Regions from separate parts of the Paenibacillus amylolyticus genome, predicted to be linked through region 1. Evidence: predicted binding sites of a transcription regulator. Region 1 holds the regulator's gene; each other region holds the start of a gene.

Region 1 (3,219 bases):
ATGTGAAAGCCGCGCATCAGCTGCTGCCAGCCTATGAGAGTCTTGTGATCGATGAGGCACATCATCTGGAGGATGTCGCTGGTAAACATCTTGGAATGCATATGAAATATTTCACCTTGGTTCATACACTGACCCGCCTATTTAAAGACAGTCGTAATGGACAGTTGCCTATGCTTCGTTCGCAGTTATCCGGGCATGAAAATTCGGTGCAATGGGGCTCCATGGTGGATCAGATGTTCCCGCTCGCTCTTGAAGTTAAGGAGCTGTGGGATCGTATGAGCGATGCCTTGTTTGGTCTGTTGCCTGAACGAAGTGATGCTTCACCGGGAGAGACGGGGCAATTTTCACTGCGTCTGAAAGCATCTCAGAAACCTGCAAAATGGCAGGAGTTGCAGGATCTGGAGAACCAGATCTATGTGACTCTGGGTGATTTGGTTCGCAAAGGGGACAAATTGCTGCTTGAAGTGAAAGAGGATCAGGATGATTATCAATCGGATAGTCTGATCACGGACATTACAGGACTGCTGAAAGATCTGACCACATTGAAGGAGAATCTACGTTTCTTCATGCGTATGGATGATGCCAAAACGGTGTACTGGATGGAAGCCAGCGGCCAATTCCGCAGCAAATCTCTCCAGCTGTATGCCGTACCTGTAGATGTGAGTGCACAACTTAAGGATTTATTTTTTGATAAAAAGAAAAGTGTTGTGCTTACATCGGCTACGCTTTCGGTAGATAAGTCATTCCAGTTCATGATTGAACAGCTTGGCTTGCAGGAAGCGGCCGAGAACAATCGGCTGTTAACGTCGATGTTGCCATCACCTTTCAACTATCGCGATCAGTCACTTCTGGTGATTCCGCGTGATTTCCCGAGTGTGAAGGGAAGTGTGGGTGATGCGCACTTTGTTAATATGCTGGTGCAATCACTTGCAGAGACGGCAATTGCTACGCGTGGACGCATGATGGTTCTGTTTACTTCATACAAGATGCTGCGACAGGTCTATGATCCGCTGAAGGAGGCACTGTCTGGCAACGACATCTCGTTGCTTGGGCAAGGCGTTGACAGTGGAAGTCGTTCCAAATTGACTCGCAGGTTTCAAGATGCCAAAGCAACGGTACTTCTGGGCACAAGCAGCTTCTGGGAGGGTGTAGATATCCCGGGAGAGGCCCTAACCTGTCTCGCTATTGTTCGACTGCCTTTCCAGCCACCGAATCATCCGTTGGTGGAAGCCAAGAGTGAGTTGCTTCAGGAACAGAAGAAAAATCCGTTCATGAAACTGTCCGTGCCACAAGCGGTCATCCGTTTCAAACAGGGATTTGGCCGATTGGTGCGTACAGCAAAGGACAGAGGAATTGTCATTGTTTATGATACACGGGTGATTGAAGCGTATTATGGTAAATTCTTTTTGTATTCATTACCTGGTCCCAAAATGGAGCATATGCTCACGGAGCAGATGGTTCCACGAATCACCGAGTGGTTGGAAAAACCTGCTAATGAACAAAAATAATGGTTGTTTTGTTCGTTATATCATTGCATGACACTATCGTTTGGCGTTAAACTTTATTAGATATTTCCGTATCCGATTAAAGCAGTTGCACGTAAGAACTTATAACCCAAATTACAAGGAGCATTCTGTATAAAATGTCACGTTTATCTTTGAGTTTTATACAGAATGCTCATCTTTTCATCTATTATTTTATCGTGGCCTTGGTAAGGGGGAGCAAGAATGAAATCGGATAAAATTTCGGAAGCGGTGGTACGACGTCTGCCTGTATACTTGCGTTATTTGAACGAGTTGCATCAGCGTGAGGTGGCTACTGTTTCTTCTCAAGAGCTTGGACAGAGGCTGGATCTGAATCCGGCCCAAATTCGTAAAGACCTGGCTTACTTCGGTGATTTTGGTCGTAAAGGGATCGGGTATGATGTATCCTATCTGATCGAGAAAATTCGTCACATTCTCAAAATCGATCAGCAAATTAATGTAGCTCTGGTAGGAGCGGGTAACCTCGGTCAAGCCTTGTCCAACTACAACGCATATCTGAAAGACAACATGAAGATTGTTGCTGTATTTGATGCATATGGACCGAAGATAGGTAGTCAAATCAACAGTTTGACGGTAAAACCAATGGATGAATTGACGGAAGCGGTTAAAATGGAAAACATTCGCATCGGAATTATCACGGTTCCGGATACGGAAGCCCAAAATGTAGCCGATCAGCTTATTGAATCAGGAATTGAAGCGATCCTTAATTTTGCACCAACCATTCTAAAAACACCGCCGCATATCCGCATTCACCATGCTGACTTTACAACAGATCTGCTTAGTTTGGCCTATTACTTGGATACTGGAAAGGACGACGAGGAAGATGACAACAAATAGATGGGTAATTCACAATGGCAAATTTGCTGTTAATGAAGGCGGCACAACATGGAACGTGGTCCACGGATACATGGTTGTTGAGAATGACAAGATTGTGCATATTGGTGAGACATTGCCGGATGAAGACAAAAATTGTACCAAAGTGGATGGAAAAGGACTGTTCTTCCTGCCGGGTCTGATCAATACGCATGGTCATGCAGCGATGTCGTTGCTCAGAGGGCACGGAGACGATCTTGCATTGCAAGTATGGTTGCAGGAAAAAATGTGGCCGATGGAAGCGAAAATGACTTCAGAAGACGTATATTGGGGAACTTCGCTATCGGTGCTTGAAATGTTGAAAGGCGGAACTACAGCTTTCCTGGACATGTACGATCACATGGATCAAGTTGCCAAAGTTGTGGAGCAATCCGGCGTTAGAGCAGCACTGGCACGTGGTGTAATCGGGTTGTGCTCGGAGGAAGAACAATTGCGGAAGCTGGAGGAGTCGGCTGCGTTTGCGCGTGAGTGGAATGGACAGGCAGATGGTCGCATTACAACCGTAATCTCGCCACATGCACCATATACATGCCCTCCTGACTACATAGAGAAGCTTGTGCAGGTCGCGAACGACCTAAACCTTCCCCTTCATACACATATGTCGGAAACGCTTCGTGAAGTCGAGCAGAACGTGGCTGATTATGGACTGCGTCCTGTGGCACATCTGGAGAAACTGGGCTTTTTCTCTCGTCCATCCCTGGTTGCACATGCGGTGCATCTGAATGATGAAGAGATTGAGATTCTGGCCCGTCATGATGTGGCTGTATCCCATAACCCGGGAAGTAACCTGAAACTCGCTTCC
Region 2 (3,219 bases), 2.2 Mb from region 1:
GTCCACAATGACGATCTCATCCACGAACTCACTCAGATCATGCAATACTTCTTCAAGGTATCGGCCACGTTCATTGCGAACCTGGAGCATGGCGGTCAGCTTGTTGCCTTTGTTTTTGCGAACCCGACGAATGGAGAAGGGTTCTTTGAATATACTTGTTTCCTCATGTGTTACAGCAGCATTCTGTTCTGCCTGACCTTGTGAATCATTCCAGTGATGCACTTGGCTTCGGATGTCCTGCGTTGGTTGTGCATGATCCGGGGTGTGATCGCCATTTCCCAATGCGTCTGTATGTGTTCGATCGACTGTTTCCGTTGGCGTGTAAGTGGTTTCGGTTCGGATATCCCTGTGCACCATTGGTCCATTCAACTGTTGTCTACGCTTCTTTGGGTCCAGCATCATGGCACCTCCCCAAGCAATTGCTGTACAGCATGATCCAACAGCTCCAGCTCGACAATCCGGACCAGCGCATCTTCATCCTCCAGTGCTGTCTCAAGGAAATGTCGGACTGCCCCGTGTCGTTCCCCTCGCAGTGCCAGCGCACTGCCGGATAATTGCTGGTAATCCCGGCGACTGGCATCATCCTGAATATCGACTGCATGCACCAGAGCCAGTGCTTCTTCCACACGTCCAGTCTCCTGGTAAATGCGGAATTTCCAATGTCGCGCCGTTTCTCCGCCAAGTTCGTCCAGGATACGCAGGGCATTTCCGTAATCATCGTTCATACGGAGTAGTTCCGCTCGTACAAGTTGATCTTCTCCTGCCTCAAGCCAGCGACATAACTGTTCATAATGATGCCGTTCTTGTTCATCTGCTGCACTAATTCCATACACCCGCAGGGCGTCCTCCAACTGTCCAGCCCGGGCATGGATGGCAGACAGGAATCGATAATGGGAGACCACACAATCACTGCGACCATTCATGACCGCATGGGTGAAGGCCTCTTGCAACGAATGGACGGCCCGCGGATCTTCAAGCAAGTACTCATAGGCTGCCAGCAAAAAGGATATCGTCTCATGTGCACCTGCTTTGGCACGGAGCTGACGGTAGAAGTCGGCACGTACACTGCATTGAAGCAGGGTGACGCTATCTGGAGTGCCTGACAGGATCTGCCGCAGCGCATGCAAGAAGAGCAGTTCGTAGTCCCGGAGAGGGACTTCGAGATCATCCTTTTGCATCGTACCCGCAGGTGCAGGGTCTTCTCCGCCCAGCCAGATAGCACGTACGCCTTGGAATAACAGCTTCATATAACGTGTTTCGGAGGATGTGCCTACCAGATCGGCGATGCCGACCAGTTTGGAAATACTGCTCTCCCATAGCGGAGATTCTGCTTCGTTTCCAGCAGGCTCAGGGAGCAGGGCAATACATAGCTCAGGCTCCAGCGAAGCCGTAGCTATTAGCCAGTAGGGATGGGCGACCACGGCTACGGTGCGAGGTTCCAGCAATAGCTGCTCAGCCTCAGGGAGGGAGATGGCGGTAATGACCGGAGGCACATCTTCTGTTTGCGTCAGGCTGCTGACATAGTAGACCTCTCCCTCGATCGACAGCAGTGCAGCAATATCGGGATAGGGAAAGGATGACCAACCTCCTTTGCGAGGGAAGAGAACATACCGGACAGGGGGCTGTGTTGTACTGGCCTTATCCAGGCTGGCTTCGGTGTCTTCACCTGGTAGTGGTGCAGGTTTTTCCATGAATAGTTCACCTCACCTTGACTGTAATATGGAGCGTCTTCACTCTGCATGTGCTTCATGCTTTCACTTCATATGTAAAGCCCTCACGGTACTTCGCATGATATGCCTGAGACTAACATATGGGCATTCCGTCCCAAACATGAGTATCTTCCATGAATAGATGCAGTTGGCATGCTGTGATAATAGGCTGAATTTTATCTTTTGTGTGACCAGGATCACTTTTTTTTGCTCTAGAGACGAAGATTGTGATAATTCTCACATGTATAAAATAGGTAATCTGGCACAATACGTTCATCAACGTATTTGGCGGACAGACAGCGAAGGTGCAGCTTCAATGCCAAATACGCATACTGCGAAGTGAACAGAAAGAAGGGGTAACGGTATGGATCCGATTATGTTATCGCGTATCCAATATGCACTTACAACGATTTTCCATTTCTTTTTTGTCCCGCTATCCATCGGTCTTGTACTGTTGGTTGCAATCATGGAGACGTTGTACGTTGTTAAGGGTAAGGAAATCTACAAAACGATGGCGAAGTTCTGGGGCAAGCTGTTCCTGATTAACTTTGCCGTCGGGGTTGTCACAGGTATTCTGCAAGAATTCCAGTTTGGCATGAACTGGTCCGAGTACTCTCGGTTTGTGGGGGACGTGTTCGGTGCGCCACTGGCTATTGAAGCGCTGCTGGCATTTTTTATGGAGTCTACATTTATTGGATTGTGGATATTCGGGTGGGATCGTTTGTCCAAAAAAGTGCATCTGGCCTGCATCTGGCTGGTGTTTGTCGGCACATTCCTGTCCGCGCTGTGGATTCTGGCAGCCAATTCATTTATGCAACATCCTGTTGGGTTTGAGATTAACAACGGCCGAGCCGAGATGAATGATTTCTTTGCACTCATCACAAATGGTCAGCTTCTCGTTGAGTTCCCACATACAGTCTTTGGGGCATTGATGACAGGGGCCTTCGTCGTAACCGGGATCAGTGCCTACAAATTGATGAAAAAGCAGGATGTGGAGATCTTCCGCAAATCGTTTAATATTGCGATCATTATCGCTCTTATTTCCTCATTCGGCGTCGCATTCTCGGGTCACTTCCAGGCGCAATATCTGGTGGAGACACAGCCGATGAAGATGGCAGCCAGTGAGGGCACATGGACAACGACAGAAGATCCGGCACCATGGACGGTGGTCGCTTTTATTGACCCGGATAAACAGGAGAGTACGGGTGAGATCAAAATCCCTGGGTTACTTAGTTACCTGTCCTACAGCCAGTTCTCCGGTAGTGTCAAAGGTATGAAGGAACTGAATGCTGAGTATCAGCAGACGTATGGACCGGGGGATTACATCCCGCCGGTACGGACAACGTTCTGGAGTTTCCGCATTATGATCGCAGCGGGTGGTTTGATGATTGTGCTGGCTCTGTACGGTACGTTTCTGGCTATGCGCAAGAAGCTGGAGGTCGCTGGAAAGTGGTTTATGCGTCTGATGGTATTTGCCATATCTTTGCCGTTTATCGCCAATACGTCAGGT
Region 3 (3,219 bases), 230 kb from region 1:
TGACGCAGATAGTGTTCTACCTTTTCAACATATCCAAGCTTCACCATCATGGCATCCGTAATAATGGCCACACGTGTGATGTCAGGCATTTTGGCAAGATACTGCGTTGCCCCTTTTTCGAAGTAGACTTTGTTCGGCACTTTGAACCATTGCATATTCACGGTACGGCGAGCCACCCTTTTCACATTGATTAAGTTCACAGCGGTTACGTTGGAAGAAGTCGAGTTACGTCCGTATGATCCGCATCCCAGTGTCAATGACGGCATGTTTGTGTTGTAGATATCCCCGATGGCACCGTGTGTGGATGGTGAGTTCACAATAATCCGTCCGGTTTGCAGACGATCTGCGAATTTGCCAATCACTTCTTCATTTGTGGAGTGGATAACCGAGGAGTGACCCATGCCGCCAAAAGCAACCACTTCTGCTGCACGTTCAATTCCCTCTGCTGCCGTTTTAACTTTGTAACAAGCCAGTACCGGGCTTAATTTCTCAGCCGACAATGGGAATTTGGTACCTACCCCTTCAATCTCGGCCACGAGAATTTTGGTGCCTGCTGGAACTTCAATACCACACAATTTCGCAATGCTTACCGCAGATTGACCAACAATCGCCGGGTTCACCGCACATTTCTCGGTATTAATCGCACCTGCTGTCAATTTTGCTGCTTCATCTTTGTTAACAAAGTAACAGCCATTTGCAATCATTTTTTTCTTCACTTGATCGAAGATCGGTTCTTCAATGATGACCGCTTGCTCGGAAGCACAGATCATGCCGTTATCGAAAGACTTGGACAGGATCAAATCCGTAACTGCCTGATTGATATCCGCGCTTTTCTCGATAAAGCAAGGTACGTTACCCGGTCCTACGCCCAGTGCAGGTTTACCACAGCTGTACGCTGCACGTACCATGCCTGATCCGCCTGTTGCCAGAATGAGAGCCACATCATTGTGATTCATCAGTTCATTTGTACGATCCATGGAAGGATCATCAATCCACTGGATACAATCTGCTGGTGCACCATGTTTCACAGCCGCTTCCAGCAGGATTTTGGCAGCTTCCCGGCTACAATTCTGTGCAGATGGGTGGAAACCAAAGATGATCGGGTTACGCGTCTTGATAGAGATCAGTGCTTTAAACATCGTCGTTGATGTTGGGTTCGTGACCGGTGTAATCCCCATAATAATGCCGACCGGCTCCGCAATTTTCTGGAAGCTCTCATATTCGTTATCTTCAATCACACCTACGGTTTTATCGTACTTGATACTGTGATACACATATTCTGTTGCAAATATATTTTTGGTGATTTTATCCTCATACACTCCGCGGCCTGTTTCTTCTACGGCCATCTTGGCGAGCATCATGTGTTTATCCAGACCCGCAAGCGCCATCGCTTGCACAATCCGGTCAATCTGCTTCTGGTCCATCTTCATGAATGCGGCGTGTGCTTTATTCGCTTTGTCGATTAACGTTTGGATATACTGACCTGCTGTCGGTTCTTTTGCTGGGGCGACTTCGTTCTTTACAGCCATCTCCCTCATCCTCCTAAAGGTTCGTATTAGTTTGTCTCTCTCGTTTACATTCACATCGTAACATGACAATAAACTTAATTATGTGATTTTTTTCACAAAGTATAACAAATTTAATTTAAGTTTTGTAGTGTCCTTCATACGACCATTTCCACTTCCTATTTAAAATATAGAGCTGTAAAATTCATCCTCTCCATTAAAAGTGAATTTTATCACAATGTTTGAAATTTCGTCATTTTTGCCCCCTTTCCTTCCCCCTCAAACGGTAAGATTAGGTATATACTGAACTTAAAAATTGAACCACCGCAATTTGTACCGTCCTTCCTCCCGGCCGAGATGACCCTGATCAGGACGGCAACGGTTTGCGGCGAACCTCGGAGGCTACTGCTTACTACAGAAGGTCGTCCGATGGACATAAAGGGGAGATAGACTTATGAGAGAACTAACAACTGTACTGGAAAAGCGCGGTAATACTAACTGTTTCTCGGAAGCAAATTTCAACCATCTGCTGGTTACCATGAAAGATAGAACCTATCCGGAAGGTACACATCTGTACTGGGAAGGCGACATCTCTGACAAACTTTATTATATGAAACGGGGCCGTGCCCAGATCACCAAATCCACGGATGAAGGCAAGGAACTGATCATGTACATGTATCAATCCGGTGATATGATTGGGCAGGCTGATCCTTTCTTTGGCTCTAAACACAGCTTCTCAGCGGAAGTATTGGAGGACAGTGAGATCGGTGTACTGGAGCATAAAGACCTGGAGATGCTGATATGCCAGCATTGTGACTTCGCGATCGATTTTATGAAATGGATGGGCATCCACCATCGGTTGACACAGACCAAATTCCGGGATCTCATGTTATATGGCAAACCGGGTGCACTTTGCTCCACCCTCATTCGGTTGTCGAATTCGTATGGTGAGCCTCATGGAGAGCATGTCATTATTCACAAAAAAATTACCCACACGGACCTGTCCAATATGATTGGAGCCACTCGTGAAAGTGTAAACCGCATGTTAAGCGACCTGCGTAAGAAAGATGGGATTGAATATGACAATGGAATGATTGTCATCAAAGATCTGAAGATGCTGCAAGGAATCTGTCACTGTGAGCTTTGCCCGAACGAGATCTGTCGTATTTAATATTTGACTATGCTGATCGGATCTTGTTTATATATTTAATGAAAAAAAGCCCAGTTCTCTAAAAAGAGATTGGGCTTCTTGGTATACTTAGGATGCATTGGTTAATTCGAGCTTTACCGCATCACGTGGATTCAATTTCATGTCCAGACCATTTTCCATTAATTCTTTGTCATTCACCATAATGACCCAACGCTCATTCATACGAGGCGTGACATTCTCGACCGAGACGACAAATTTGTTGTTCTCCGACATTCTTACAATGCCGCTGGACTTCAACACATCGCGAACTGTGCACTCTTGAACGTAGACGCCGGCATATTGACGATTAAGGGTTGGCATAATGTTTCCACCGCTAACCTTGAGTAACGTTGTCTGATATGCAACGCCATCCCCCCCACTGTCAGCGGCTTTCACGTAAATGATCACTTCATCTTTGGCATGAAGCTCCATGTCCCAATCTTCCTGTTCAATATCCTTGCCGTTTAATTTGACAGCCCAGCTCAGCGAAGAATCCAGAGAAACTTCACCCACGGATTGAATCCG
Region 4 (3,219 bases), 230 kb from region 1:
TCTGCTGTAACCGACAGACCAGCGATACCGCAAGCCATCGTACGTACAATGTCACGGTCATGCAATGCCATTTCGATACGCTCATAGCTGTATTTATCGTGCATGTAGTGAATGACGTTGAGGGTGTTCATATACAGCTTAGCCAGCCACTCCATCATTGGTTTGAAGCGTTTCATAACCTCATTGTAATCCAGCACTTCGCTAGTAATGGCAGGATACTCAGGTCCAACTTGTGCTCCGGATTTCTCGTCACGACCACCGTTGATCGCATACAGGAGAGCTTTTGCCAGGTTGGCACGAGCGCCGAAGAATTGCATTTGTTTCCCGATCTTCATCGCCGACACACAGCAAGCAATACCGTAATCGTCACCGTAGATCGGACGCATCAGATCATCATTTTCATACTGGATTGAGCTGGTTTCGATGGATACTTTACTGCAATAATCTTTGAAAGCTTCTGGAAGTTTCGTTGACCAGAGAACAGTCAGGTTCGGTTCTGGTGCAGGACCCAGGTTGTGCAGCGTATGCAGGAAACGGAAGCTGTTTTTGGTTACACGCGTTTCACCATTCACGGACATACCACCGATGGACTCAGTCACCCATGTTGGATCTCCACTGAATAGTTCGTTGTAATCCGGTGTACGCAGGAATTTGACAATCCGCAGTTTCATTACAAAATGGTCAACTAATTCCTGAGCCTGTTCTTCGGACAAAATGCCCTCTTGCAGGTCACGTTCAATGTAGATATCCAGGAAAGAAGATACACGTCCCAGTGACATCGCAGCACCGTTTTGTTCTTTGATCGCAGCGAGATAACCGAAGTACAACCATTGGAACGCTTCTTTTGCTGTAGTCGCTGGTAAGGAAATATCGAACCCGTGCATATCGCCCAATTGTTTCAATTCTTGCAATGCACGAATCTGTTCAGACAATTCTTCCCGCAGACGAATGACATCTTCATCAATAACATCAACTTCGAGTGCATTCAGTTCGCCTTTTTTGTTACGAATCAGGAAGTCTACCCCGTACAAAGCTACACGACGATAGTCACCGATGATCCGGCCACGGCCGTAAGCATCTGGCAGACCTGTAATAATTCCTGCTTTACGCGCTGCACGCATGTCGGAAGTATAAGCATCGAATACACCCTGGTTGTGTGTTTTGCGAATGTTTGTAAATATATCAATGACGCCCTGTGGCATTTCAAAGCCATATGCCTCACATGCGTCAATCATCATGCGGATTCCGCCTGTTGGTTGAATGGAACGTTTGAACGGAGCATCGGTCTGAACGCCGACAATCTGCTCTTTGGATTGATCCAGATAACCGGGTTGGTGAGAAATAATAGTACCTGGTGTGTTCACATCAACGTCAAGGACACCGCCGTTATCCCGTTCTTTTTTGGTCAGATCAGATACGATCTCCCACAATTCTTTGGTATTCTGGGTTGCACCTGCGAGAAATGCTTCGTCGCCGTAATACGGAGACAAGTTGTGTGCCAGAAAATCATTCACATCTACGGATTTGGTCCATGTTCCTTTGGTAAAGTTTCTCCAGCCTGTTTGTTGTTTGACATCTTTTTCAATCACCGACATCGTAATCCCTCCACTAATTTGGATTTCTGGACACATAACATCTTGCTTCATTCGTAGCATTGTGTGCCCAGAGCCGCGATTAATGTGAATTGTTTCACATAAACCGGAACATGTTCTCTCTACTTGGGAACCGGAACCGCGGGATGAATGTTTTTCTTACATTTTCAGTATACGACTTGGGGCTTTCATCATCTGTGATTTTTGTCACAAAGCCAGTGAACTAACTCACTCCACCTGCGCTGTGTCCCATTGACCCCTGTAAATTCACACTTAGCCACTGCGCGGGCAGAACAACTTCCGATCGCTGTTATCCCCGGATTTTTTCAATTTTATATTTCAAAGGGGAAAATCCGGGGATAAAGGCGAACGCTCCGCTTCTTCAGTTTTTTCTGCCCACTCCGTTATTGTGTGAACATCTGGCTCAAACAGCCACGTCACGGATTCCGTGTAACCTCTATAGAACCCGTTGCTCCTCTATGCTCGGAGCAAATCAAATCTTAGAATAAATCCTGAAAAACAGGTGCTTCGCTCTTCTGTTTTTCTGCCCACTCCGTTATTGTGTGAACATCTGGCTCAAACAGCCACATCACGGATTCCGTGTAACCTCTATAGAACCCTTTGCTCCTCTATGCTCGGAGCAGCAAATCAAATCTTAGAAAAAATCCTGAAAAACAGATGCTCGCTCTTCTGTTTTTCTGCCCACTCCGTTATTGTGTGAACATCTGGCTCAAACAGCCACATCACGGATTACGTGTAACCTCTCTAGAACCCTTTTGCTCCTCTATGCTCGGAGCAAATCAAATCTTAGAATAAATCCTGAAAAACAGATGCTCGCTCTTCTGTTTTTCTGCCCTCTCGTTATTGTGTGAAAGACGGCAATCGGGGCTCCCCTCTCGGGGAACCCTGATCTTCTTGCCGTAAAGCACGCTTTGTTCTAAATTTATTATTCAAACTTTCCGTAGAAAGCGTTGCGGTATACATCAGCCAGTTCAGTTACCAGCGGCAACTTCGGATTGGCGGTTGTACATTGGTCTTCGAAGGCACGGTCTGCCAGATAATCGACATGTGCTTCAAAGTCTTTGGCATCGAATCCGATCTCTTGGAACGATTCTTCAATACCCAAGATTTTGTTCAGGTTACGGATGGCATTGATAAGACTGGTTACCCCTTCTTCTGTCGTGCGAGCAGGCAATCCCAAGATACGGGCAATTTCGGCATACCGCTCATCCGCTACAAAGTGCGAATATTTCGGGAACGATGCAAATTTGGTCGGTTTTTTCGCGTTGTAACGAATGACGTGTGGCATCAGAATGGCATTGGTGCGTCCGTGTGCGGTGTGATACTGACCGCCCCATTTGTGCGCCAAGCTGTGGTTAATGCCCAGGAATGCGTTGGCAAACGCCATACCTGCAATCGTGGAAGCATTATGCATTTTCTCACGTGCCAGTTTATCACCTTGCAGCGCAGATTGCTCCAGGTATTGGAACACCAGTTGGATTGCTTTGATCGCAAGTCCATCCGTGTAATCATTTGCCATAACAGATACATAAGCTTCAATCGCATGCGTCAGTACGTCCATTCCTGTGTCGGCAACCGCTGTTCTAGGCAGGGAATATACGAATTC

What was found. The regulator Rex, encoded in region 1, represses fermentation and respiration genes when NADH is low (regulators of the CRP and FNR family bind a similar motif). The targets are predictions, from matches to a motif close to TTGTGAAATATTTCACAA.
Region 2: a site for Rex is predicted at 1,935-1,952, ahead of V6668_RS28635 (cytochrome ubiquinol oxidase subunit I). Genes of this name have one in related genera too.
Region 3: a site for Rex is predicted at 1,610-1,627, ahead of adhE (bifunctional acetaldehyde-CoA/alcohol dehydrogenase). Genes of this name have one in related genera too.
Region 4: a site for Rex is predicted at 1,678-1,695, ahead of pflB (formate C-acetyltransferase). Genes of this name have one in related genera too.

What each region holds. Positions count from the first base shown of each region.
Region 1 is NZ_CP145892.1:4,261,645-4,264,863, reverse strand. It holds gene dinG (ATP-dependent DNA helicase DinG) at 1-1,508, shown strand, start outside; gene V6668_RS18825 (redox-sensing transcriptional repressor Rex) at 1,728-2,381, shown strand; gene V6668_RS18820 (amidohydrolase) at 2,368-3,219, shown strand, end outside.
Region 2 is NZ_CP145892.1:6,506,421-6,509,639, reverse strand. It holds gene V6668_RS28645 (glycosyltransferase) at 1-402, opposite strand, end outside; gene V6668_RS28640 (hypothetical protein) at 399-1,691, opposite strand; gene V6668_RS28635 (cytochrome ubiquinol oxidase subunit I) at 2,074-3,219, shown strand, end outside.
Region 3 is NZ_CP145892.1:4,495,174-4,498,392, forward strand. It holds gene adhE (bifunctional acetaldehyde-CoA/alcohol dehydrogenase) at 1-1,529, opposite strand, end outside; gene V6668_RS19960 (Crp/Fnr family transcriptional regulator) at 1,960-2,676, shown strand; gene V6668_RS19965 (hypothetical protein) at 2,764-3,219, opposite strand, start outside.
Region 4 is NZ_CP145892.1:4,491,552-4,494,770, forward strand. It holds gene pflB (formate C-acetyltransferase) at 1-1,595, opposite strand, end outside; gene adhE (bifunctional acetaldehyde-CoA/alcohol dehydrogenase) at 2,539-3,219, opposite strand, start outside.